3 regions of the Nonomuraea sp. NPDC050790 genome follow, and region 3 is predicted to be linked to each of the others. Evidence: riboswitches for the same ligand, from Rfam matches in the RefSeq annotation. Region 3 holds a riboswitch; each other region holds the start of a gene.
The links. Region 3 has a riboswitch for cobalamin ahead of ACIBEJ_RS00110 (ABC transporter substrate-binding protein). Riboswitches for the same ligand answer to the same signal wherever they lie in the genome.

Region 1 (3,266 bases), on a different contig from region 3:
ACCTCCGGCGACCAGCCGAGGTCGCCGACCAGGTCGGTCATCCCGCACGAGTGGATCATCCGCACCGCCACCTGGGCCACGTCGTCCGGGAGGCCCGACAGGTCCGTCTCGGCGCGGATGGTGGCGAACGAACGCCGGTAGATCTCGGCGCCGTCGCGTATGTAGTCGCTCACTTCTGCCTTTCCTGGTATCCGTCGCCGGTCGCGACCATCTCGATGACCGGGCCCTTGGGCAGGCCGCAGCGGCGTTCGCAGCCCGCCCAGTGCACCGGGAGGTCCGGGCGGTGGATACGGGTGGCCACCCACCGGGCGGCGTCGTGCTGGACGTCGGCCAGGGACTTGGCGCAGCCGGGGCTGCCGGTGCACGCGCTCACCCCGGTCCACGGGGAGTCCGGGTCCGTGACCAGGCCGGATCCGGTCAGGTCGGGGATCTCGGGGAGGTCGAGGAGGACGACGGTACGCCACGGCGTGAGCCGTACCTGGGCGTCGAGGGTGGCGAGCAGGCGCGCCTGGGCCGCGGTGAGCCGCCCGAGCGGGACCACCGCCTCCACCGCCACCCGCCCGCCCGGCACCACGACCACCCCGGCCCCACGCGCCCGCTCGGGATGGAGCGGCCGGGCGGAGGCGGGGTTTGGCCGGGCGGAGGCGGGGTGGGGCCGGGCGGAGGCAGGCGGGGCGGAGGCGGGCCGGGCGGAGGCGGGCCGGGCGGAGGCGGGCCGGGCGGAGGCGGGCCGGGCGGAGGCGGGCCGGGCGGAGGTGAGTCTCGCGGCGATGCGGGCGGGGCCGTCGGGGAGTTCGGCGATGCGCCAGGCGCCGCTGTCGCCGCGCTCGGCGAGGAAGGCGGCCGCGGCGGCCAGCAGGACGTCCACGCCCGCGCCCGGCATCGAGAAGGGCGTCCCGGCCAGCAGGACGCCGTCCTCGACCAGCGTGACGTCGGCGCCCAGCGCGGCCACGTCGCCGGTGCCGTCGTCCAGGGCGAACAGGAAGCGGCCGGGCAGCTCGGCCAGGTCGGGGCGGGCGCACAGGGCGCGGTCCAGTTCCTCCACGAGCGGATGGGTGGCGAAGCCGGTCAGCCGCCCGCCGAGCGGGGAGGCGACGATGTTGCGGACCCGCTCGTGCGTGGGCGACGGCAGCAGGCCCACGGCGGCCATCCGGCCGGCGAACAGCGCGGGAGACTCCAGCGCGCGCACCTGGACGTTGGCGCGCGAGGTCAGCTCGATCCCGCCGGTGCAGAAGGCGGCCAGTTCACGGAGCTGAGCTGGGGTGACGGCCCCGCCGGGCAGGCGGATCCTGGCCAGCGGACCGTCCGCGGCGGCGTGCGTCTGTAGCGCCCCCGGACAGGCATCTGGGCGGAGACGTCCGGAAAAGTCGGCTATGGACACGATGAGGATGGTAACGCCCAGTAGGCTCATCCTTAGGCGACGGCAATGGGAGGAAGCCGGTGAGAAACCGGCGCGGTCCCGCCACTGTGACCGGGGAGCGAACCCCACCACAGGCCACTGCCCGGCGACGGGTGGGAAGGCCGGGGTGAGCGTCGATCCGGGAGCCAGGAGACTCCTGCCGTCGCGACACCTGCGAACGGGGCGAGGACCCCGAGGGAGGACTGCGGCGTGCCTGGCGTTCTGCTGCTCTCTACATCCGACACCGACCTGCTGAGCGCGCGCGCGAGCGGCGCGGACTACCGCCTCGGCAACCCCGCGAGGTTGCTCACCGACGACCTGCCCGCGCTCGTGGACGGCGTCGACCTGATCGTGGTCCGGCTGCTCGGCGGCCGGCGCGCGTGGGAGGAGGGCCTCGACGCGCTCCTGGCAGGCCCCCGCCCGGTCGTCGTGCTCGGCGGCGAGCAGGCCCCCGACGCGGAGCTGATGGAGCTGTCCACGGTGAGCGCGGGCGTCGTCGCCGAAGCGCACGCCTACCTCGCCCACGGCGGCCCCGCCAACCTCGCCGAGCTGCACCGCTTCCTGTCCGACACGGTCCTGCTGACCGGGTACGGCTTCGCCCCGCCCGCCCCCATGCCCTCCTGGGGCCCGCTGGAACGCGAGTCCAAGGCGGTCGAGGGACCCGTGATCGGCATCCTGTACTACCGGGCGCACCACGTGGCGGGCAACACCGGGTTCGTGGAGTCGCTGTGCCAGGCGATCGAGGAGTCTGGCGGCCGGCCGCTGCCGGTGTACTGCTCCTCGCTCAGGACGGCCGAGCCCGCCCTGCTCGACGTCCTGCGTACCGCCGACGCCCTGGTCGTGACCGTGCTCGCGGCGGGCGGCTCGCGACCCGCCACGGCGGGCGCCGGCGGCGACGACGCGGCCTGGGACGTCGGCGCGCTGGCCACCCTGGACGTCCCGATCCTGCAAGGGCTCTGCCTGACCAGCGGCAAGAAGGAGTGGGAGGACAACGACGACGGCCTGTCCCCGCTGGACGCCGCCTCCCAGGTGGCCATCCCCGAGTTCGACGGCCGGATCATCACGGTGCCGTTCTCGTTCAAGGAGATCGACGAGGACGGCCTGACCGTCTACACGGCCGACCCCGAGCGGGCCCGCCGGGTGGCGGGCATCGCCGTACGGCACGGCCTGCTCCGCCACACTCCCCCGGCCGAGCGCCGCCTGGTGGTCATGCTGTCGGCGTACCCGACCAAGCACTCCAGGGTCGGCAACGCGGTCGGCCTGGACACCCCGGCCAGCACGGTCGGGCTCCTGGCCAGGCTCGCCGAGGCCGGCTACGACCTGGGCGAGGGCTTCCCCGGCGTGGCCGAGCAGGATGGCGACGCGCTCATCCACGCGCTGATCGCCGCCGGCGGCCAGGACCAGGACTGGCTGACCGAGGAGCACCTGGCGGGGAACCCGGTCCGCATCCCCGCCGCCGACTACGAGCGCTGGTACCGCACGCTGCCCGCGGACCTGCGCGCCGGCATGGAGCGGCACTGGGGCCCGCCGCCGGGCGAGCTGTTCGTGCACGAGGGCGACATCGTGCTGGCCGCGCTCCAGGCGGGCAACGTGGTGGTCATGGTCCAGCCGCCGCGCGGCTTCGGCGAGAACCCGATCGCCATCTACCACGACCCCGACCTGCCGCCCAGCCACCACTACCTGGCCGCCTACCGCTGGCTCTCCACGGGGGGTGGGCCCCTCGGAGAGGGGGGTGGGAGCGACACAGCATTTGGGGCGCACGCCATGGTGCACGTGGGCAAGCACGGCAACCTGGAGTGGCTGCCCGGCAAATCGGCCGGGATGTCGGCCTCGTGCGGCACCGACGCGGCGATCGGCGACCTGCCGC
Region 2 (3,266 bases), on a different contig from region 3:
CTGGACGGAGCCGTCAGCCCGCTTGATGGCGTCGCGCATGTCCTGCGTCCACAGCCCGCGCTCCTGAAGGTCACGCACCAGGTAGCGGTTGACCTGCAAGAACTCGCCCGACAGCGTCTCACGCTTGAACACGTTGGACACCTGCGGCTCGATGCACTCGTAGCACCCGGCGATCGAGGCGATCGTCGCCGTCGGCGCGATGGCGATCATGAGCGAGTTCCGCAGCCCGGTCTCGGCGATCCTGGCGCGCAGCGCGTCCCACCGCGCGGAGGAGCCGACGCCGTAGTGGTCGGGGTGCAGCACGCCCTGGGCGGCGCGGGTGTCGTCGTAGGACGGGTGCCGCCCGCGCTCGGCGGCCAGGTCGGCGGAGGTGGCGTAGGCGGCGAGGGCGATCTCCTCGGCGATCCGGGTCGACAGCGCCAGCGCCTCGGGCGAGTCGAACGGCAGCCGCAGCGCGAAGAACACGTCGGCCAGCCCCATGACGCCGAGCCCGATCGGCCGCCAGCGCAGGTTCGCCCTCTCGGCCTCGGGAGTCGGGTAGAAGCCCAGGTCGATGGTGCGATCGAGGAAGCGTACGGCGGTGCGCACGGTGCCGGCCAGCCGCTCCCAGTCCAGCCCGGCGGGGGTGAGGTGGGCGGCCAGGTTGACCGAGCCGAGGTTGCAGACCGCGGTCTCCCCGTCGCTGGTCACCTCCAGGATCTCGGTGCACAGGTTCGACAGGTGGATGACGTTCTCCGGCCTGGCCGTCTGGTTGGAGACGCGGTTGGCGGCGTCCTTGAAGGTCATCCAGCCGTTTCCGGTCTGGGCCAGCGTGCGCATCATCCGGCCGTAGAGGGTGCGGGCGGGGAGCCGGCGCGTGTACAGGCCCTGCGCCTCGGCGGCGCGGTAGGCGGTGTCGAAGGCGTCGCCGTACAGGTCGGTGAGATGCGGGACGGTCTTCGGGTCGAACAGCGACCACACGCCGTCGGACTCCACGCGGCGCATGAACTCGTCCGGCACCCAGTTGGCCAGGTTCAGGTTGTGGGTACGGCGGGCGTCCTCGCCGGTGTTGTCGCGAAGCTCCAGGAACTCCTCGATGTCGGCGTGCCAGGTCTCCAGGTAGACGCAGGCCGCGCCCTTGCGCCGGCCGCCCTGGTTGACGGCGGCCACGGAGGAGTCCAGCGTGCGCAGCCACGGCACGATGCCGTTGGAGTGCCCGTTGGTGCCCTTGATGAGCGATCCGCGCGAGCGGACCCGGGTCCAGGAGATGCCGATGCCGCCGGCGTACTTGGACAGGCGGGCCACCTGGCCGTAGCGGTCGTAGATCGACTCGAGCTCGTCACGCGGCGAGTCCAGCAGGAAGCAGGAGGAGAGCTGCGGGCGGCGCGCGCCCGAGTTGAACAACGTGGGCGAGGAGGGCAGGTAGGACAAGGTGGACATCAGCGCGTAGAGCTCGGCGGCCTCCTCGGCCGTCTCGGACAGGCCGCAGGCGACGCGGAGCATGAAGTGCTGCGGGCGCTCCAGCACCTTGCGGGTCTCGGGGTGGCGCAGCAGGTAGCGGTCGTAGACCGTGCGCAGGCCGAAGTACTCGAAGCGCTCGTCGGCCTCGGCGTCGATGAGATCATCCAGCTTTTCACGATTTTTCTGGACAAAGTCGGCGAGGGCGTCCTGGATGAGACCGGCCGCGTGCGTGGCGGCGATCGAGTCGGCGAACGAGCGGACCCCTTGGCCCGCCGCCTCCTCGGCGATCTCCTCGGCCAGCAGCCGCGCGGCGATCCGGGAGTTGGCCGGGTCGGCGATCACGCGCGCCGCCGCCTCCTCGATGGCCAGCCGCCGATCCATCTCAACGATCTGCGTCACGTGCAACACTCCTCGCGAGCGAGCTATCCCCCTGCGAGAGGGCACGCGAGAGCGCACGCGGCAAAGTACGGAGATCCCCCGGCCGCGCAGCCCCCGGGCCCTCCCTCGAGGCCCAATGGACGGACAACCGCTGGCAGGTCTTCGGGCTCGCGGGCGTCTCAACGCGTGAGTCCTACTGGCCGTCGCTTCCCGGACCCGGAGGTCCAGTGCTCATGACGGCGGTCGTTCCCGCTTACCGCTGCGGGGCAGCCCTGGAATCGCACCAGGTTCCCTTTTGCTCCGCCTCCTGGGAGGCGAACCAGCGACAGTGCAGGATCCTACATCTAGTGGCCGATCCCGCAACTATCCCCGGTATGTTGTGCTCGGCGTGTCGAGCATGCCCAGTTCGCGGAGTACTTTCCGGGTGCGGGCGGACTCGGTGGCCAGCCAGGTGGCGAAGTCGTCGCCGGCGAGCGGGATGGCCTCCCAGCCGCCGTCGCGGCAGGCCTCGTGCCAGGGGGCCGACCGGGTCGCGTCCTCCATCATGCGGACGGCGGCGCCCCGCCGTTCACCGTCCATGGCGGCGGGCCCGACCACCGCGCACCAGTCGGCGAAGTCGACCCGCACCCCGCACTCCAGGAGGGTGGGCGCCTCGACGCCGGGAACCCGGGCGGCGGAGGAGACGGCCAGCGGCCGGATCCTGCCGGACTCGAGCCTGGCCCGCCAGTCGCGCAGCCGCCCGGTGGCCGCGGCGACCTTGCCGCCCTGCATGGCCGCCGCCACCTCCTGGGCGCCCGGGTAGCCGGTGTAGTCGATCTTCCTGACGTCCACGCCGAGCCCCTGCGCGATCAGCCCGAACAGCAGGTGGTCGGGCTCGCCCAGCGGCCCGCCGGCCAGGTAGGTGCGCTCCGGCTGGGCCAGCAGGTGGGCGGCGAAGGCGTCGAAGTCCTTCAGCCGCGAGTTGGCCGGCACGACCAGCACCTCGACGTTGCCGGTGAGCCTGGCCAGCGGCGTGGTGGCCACGTGCATGGGACGCTGGTCGTTCATCTCGGCGGCGGCCAGGGCGGGCAGGCCGGTCACGGTGACGTTGGTCGCCGCGCCGGCGCCGGTGGCGGGGTAGCCGGTCCTGCGCAGGGTGCGGTAGAGCGCCTGGGCGACCGAGGCCCATCGCTCGCCGCCGGGGACGACGCCGAAGGGGCCGAGGACGTTCGCGCCGCCGCCCGAGGTCGCGCAACCGGCGGCACAGGCGGCCAGGCCGAGCCCGAGTGCGAAGAAACGCCGACGTCGCATGATGCCCCTCCCCGTGCCGCCGAAAGACCTCCCATTACATGAGGTTATTGGCAGATCACACGGTGTTACACATCGGGGGGCACTCTTCACGAATCATCGGCGGGCAGCGCGAACATCCTGATGAAGAGCGGGCGGGAGTCCGGGGGCGCGTCCGAGGC
Region 3 (3,266 bases):
CCCTACCTGGCCGACCCCGACCCGAAGGTGCGCAGGGCCGCGATCGCCACCCTCACCGAGACCGTTCCCGACGGCACGGGCCCCGCCCTGGCCGCCGCGCTCGCCGACGACCACGGCACGGTACGGCGGGCCGCCGCCACCGGCCTGCGCGAACTCGCCGAGGTGCTCCGCCCGCCCCTCGCCCTGGAGCCGGCGCTGGCCAGTGGCGACCCGTTCGTCCGCGCCACCGCCCTGGACCTGCTGCGGGCGCTGCGCCTCGGCGACCGGACCGTCTTCGCCGCCGCCACCGGCGACGCCGACCACCGGGTGCGCATCGAGGCGGTCCGCGGCCTGATCTCGCTGGACGAGCCCGCTCTGTTGGCCGCGTCCGCGCAGGACCCGTCACGCGAGGTAAGGGTCTGGGTGGCCAAGGGCCTCGGCCTCATCGGCAAGCCCGCCCCCGCCCTGCGAACACTGGCCACCGACCCCGACCCCCTGGTCAGAGCCGCCGCCCTGGAGGCGTGGGGCCTCACCGCGAACCTGGATGCGCGGGCAACCGCCGCGGAGCGGCCGGGGGCCGCAGCGGAGGCGTCGGGCAGTGCTGGTGGCGTGCTGACGGAGGCAGCCGTGTTGGCGGCGGCAGCCGTACCGGCGATGGGTGATGAGCGGTGGGAGGTGCGGGTGGGCGCGGCCCGTGCGCTCGCCGCCGCCGACCCCGCCGACGCGCTGCCCCCGCTCGTGGCGGCGCTGTCGGACGGCAACCTCGACGTGCGCAAGGCGGCCGTGCTGGCGCTGACCCGCTGGGCGGGCACGCCGGAGGCGGGCACGGCATTGGAGACGGCGCTGGACGACCCGGACGCCGACGTGCGCGCCTACGCGCGACGTGCGCTGGCGAGGTAGCGCCGCGTCGCCTGCGCGCGACGGGCACCGGCCGGGTAGCGCCGCCTCCTCATCCGCCCGTAGGTGTCAGCCGGTCGACTCCGGTGAGGCCGACGGCGAGACCACGCTGCCGTCATCGGCGTTGACCTTGACCTTCGCCTTGGCGCCGTCGGCGGTGGTGACGTCGGCCTCCCACACGACCGTGCCGTTGTCGCGGTCCAGGGACAGTTCCTCGATCGTGGCGTCCGGGTACTCGCCCGCGACCTTCTCCGCGGCGTCGGAGTAGCTGATCTTGGCCGCCTCCGCCCTCGCCTTGTGCTTGGCCTTCTCCGCGTCGTCGTCCGCCTCGGCCGACGGGGTGCCGACGACCTTCCACGTCATCGCGTCGACCCGGACCTTGCTCTCGGCGCCGTCCGCGCCGACGACGGTCACCTTCCAGACGCCGTCGTCGGAGTCCAGGCCGGTGACGGTGCCCTCCACCGCGGCCAGCGCGGCCTCGCCCGCCTTCTTGACGCCGTCGGCGCCCGGACTGGCCGAGGCGCTCGGCGAGCCCATGTCACTGGGATCGGCCGGCGGCGTGGCAGGGCTCTGGACGGCGAGCCCCGCCGTGTTCTGGGTGCCCCCGGAACCACAGGCCGTGATCGTGAACAGCGCGGCGGCGGCCGCGGCCGCGCGGATAGCGTGCTTCATTGAATTTTCCCCCATGACGTGCACGCTGCCCGGGATATCTCCTAGGCATTCCCGCAGGTCAGTAGATCATGAACGCGATCCGCAGGGCCGCCAGCGCTCCGGATATGCCACGATAGATCCCGAAATAGGCGACGGCGGAACGAGGAAGCCGGTGTGAATCCGGCGCGGTCCCGCCACTGTGATCGGCGAGCGGACCCCGATGACGCCACTGCCCTCTCCCGAGGGCGGGAAGGCCGGGGCGAGCGTTGACCCGAGAGCCAGGAGACTCACGCGGTCGCCACCTCACGACCTTGGGGCGGATCTCCCCATGAGAGGAACGGTGGACGGCATGCCCTTCCCCGCGAGCCCGCGCGCGCTCGTACCCCTGATCGTCGCCTCGGCCCTGCTGGCCGGCTGCGCGAGCACCCGGAAACCCGCCGCACAGGAGGCGGACCGAGCCCCCGCCGGATTCCCCGTCACGGTCGTGAGCTGCGGCGTCAGCACCACCTACGAACGCCCGCCGCGCCGGGCCGTCGCGCTCAACCAGCACGCCACCGAGATCATGCTCGCGCTCGGGCTGGAGAGGTCGATGGTCGGCACGGCTTACCTTGATGACGCGATCTTGCCCGAGTACAAGGCCGCGTATGACCGGATCGCGGTGCTGGCCAAGGAGTACCCCTCCTTCGAGGCGCTGCTCGCGGCCGAGCCCGACTTCGTCTACGGCGGCTTCGAGAGCGCCTTCGACGCCAAGGAGGGCCGGGGCAGGGACGTGCTGGCCAAGTCCGGGATCGACACCCACGTCAACTCCGAGGAGTGCCCGAAGGGCCCGGTGACCGCGGCCCAGGCCGAGGAGGAGATCCGCGCGATCGGCCGCGTCTTCGGCGTCCCCGGCCGAGCCGAACGGCAGGTCAGCGCCATGCGCACGGTCCTGGACGAGGTCAAGAAGCGGCTCGGCGAGGTGACCCCCGCCAAGGTGTTCGTCTACGACTCCGGCGACAAGACCGCCTTCACCGCCGGCGGCGCCGGCATCGGCAACGAGATGATCAAGCTGGCCGGCGGGACCAACCTCTTCGCCGACCTGCCCAAGGCGTGGGGCAACGTCTCCTTCGAGCAGGTCGCCGAGCGCGCGCCCGAGATCATCGTCATCTACGACTACGGCGACACCACCGTCGAGGCCAAGAAGAGCTTCCTGCTGTCCAGCCCGGCGCTCAAGGACGTGCCCGCGATCAAGAAGCGGCGCTTCGCCGTGCTGCCGCTGTCGTCGGCGGTGCTCGGGGTCCGGGTGCCCGCGGGAGTCGAGGCGCTGGCCAGGCAGATCCATCCGGACCGGTTCGGGTGACGGGGGCGGTGCGGCGGGCGCCGTACCCGCTGGTCCTGCTCGTGCTCGCCGCCGCGCTGCTGCTGGCCGCGACGGCGGGCGTCGCGGCCGGGTCGGTCGCCCTGCCGTTCGGCGAGGTCTGGTCGATCGTGCTGCACCGGCTCCGGTTACCGCTGGGCGAGGCCACCTGGCCGGCCGTTCGCGAGACGATCGTCATGGACGTACGGCTGCCGCGCGTGCTGCTCTGCGCGGTCGTCGGCGCCGGGCTGTCGGTGTGCGGCATGGCGCTGCAGGCGCTGGTGCGCAACCCGCTGGCCGACCCGATGCTGCTCGGCGTCTCCTCCGGCGGCACCGTCGGCGCCGTCGCCGTGATGGTGCTCAACCTGTTGTTCTTCGGCGCGCTGACCCTGCCCCTGGCCGC

Region 1: another riboswitch for cobalamin. It lies ahead of cobN (cobaltochelatase subunit CobN); the one in region 3 lies ahead of ACIBEJ_RS00110 (ABC transporter substrate-binding protein).
Region 2: another riboswitch for cobalamin. It lies ahead of ACIBEJ_RS14035 (ribonucleoside-diphosphate reductase subunit alpha); the one in region 3 lies ahead of ACIBEJ_RS00110 (ABC transporter substrate-binding protein).

What each region holds. Positions count from the first base shown of each region.
Region 1 is NZ_JBITGF010000011.1:267,969-271,234, reverse strand. Features, by position in the region: gene ACIBEJ_RS43710 (precorrin-8X methylmutase) at 1-173, opposite strand, end outside; gene ACIBEJ_RS43705 (precorrin-3B synthase) at 170-1,381, opposite strand; cobalamin riboswitch at 1,373-1,579, shown strand; gene cobN (cobaltochelatase subunit CobN) at 1,610-3,266, shown strand, end outside.
Region 2 is NZ_JBITGF010000002.1:1,211,089-1,214,354, reverse strand. Features, by position in the region: gene ACIBEJ_RS14035 (ribonucleoside-diphosphate reductase subunit alpha) at 1-1,839, opposite strand, end outside; cobalamin riboswitch at 1,954-2,157, opposite strand; gene ACIBEJ_RS14030 (Bug family tripartite tricarboxylate transporter substrate binding protein) at 2,182-3,108, opposite strand; gene ACIBEJ_RS14025 (ArsR/SmtB family transcription factor) at 3,195-3,266, opposite strand, start outside.
Region 3 is NZ_JBITGF010000001.1:18,449-21,714, forward strand. Features, by position in the region: gene ACIBEJ_RS00100 (fumarate reductase/succinate dehydrogenase flavoprotein subunit) at 1-879, shown strand, start outside; gene ACIBEJ_RS00105 (PepSY domain-containing protein) at 946-1,548, opposite strand; cobalamin riboswitch at 1,687-1,816, shown strand; gene ACIBEJ_RS00110 (ABC transporter substrate-binding protein) at 1,856-2,866, shown strand; gene ACIBEJ_RS00115 (FecCD family ABC transporter permease) at 2,863-3,266, shown strand, end outside.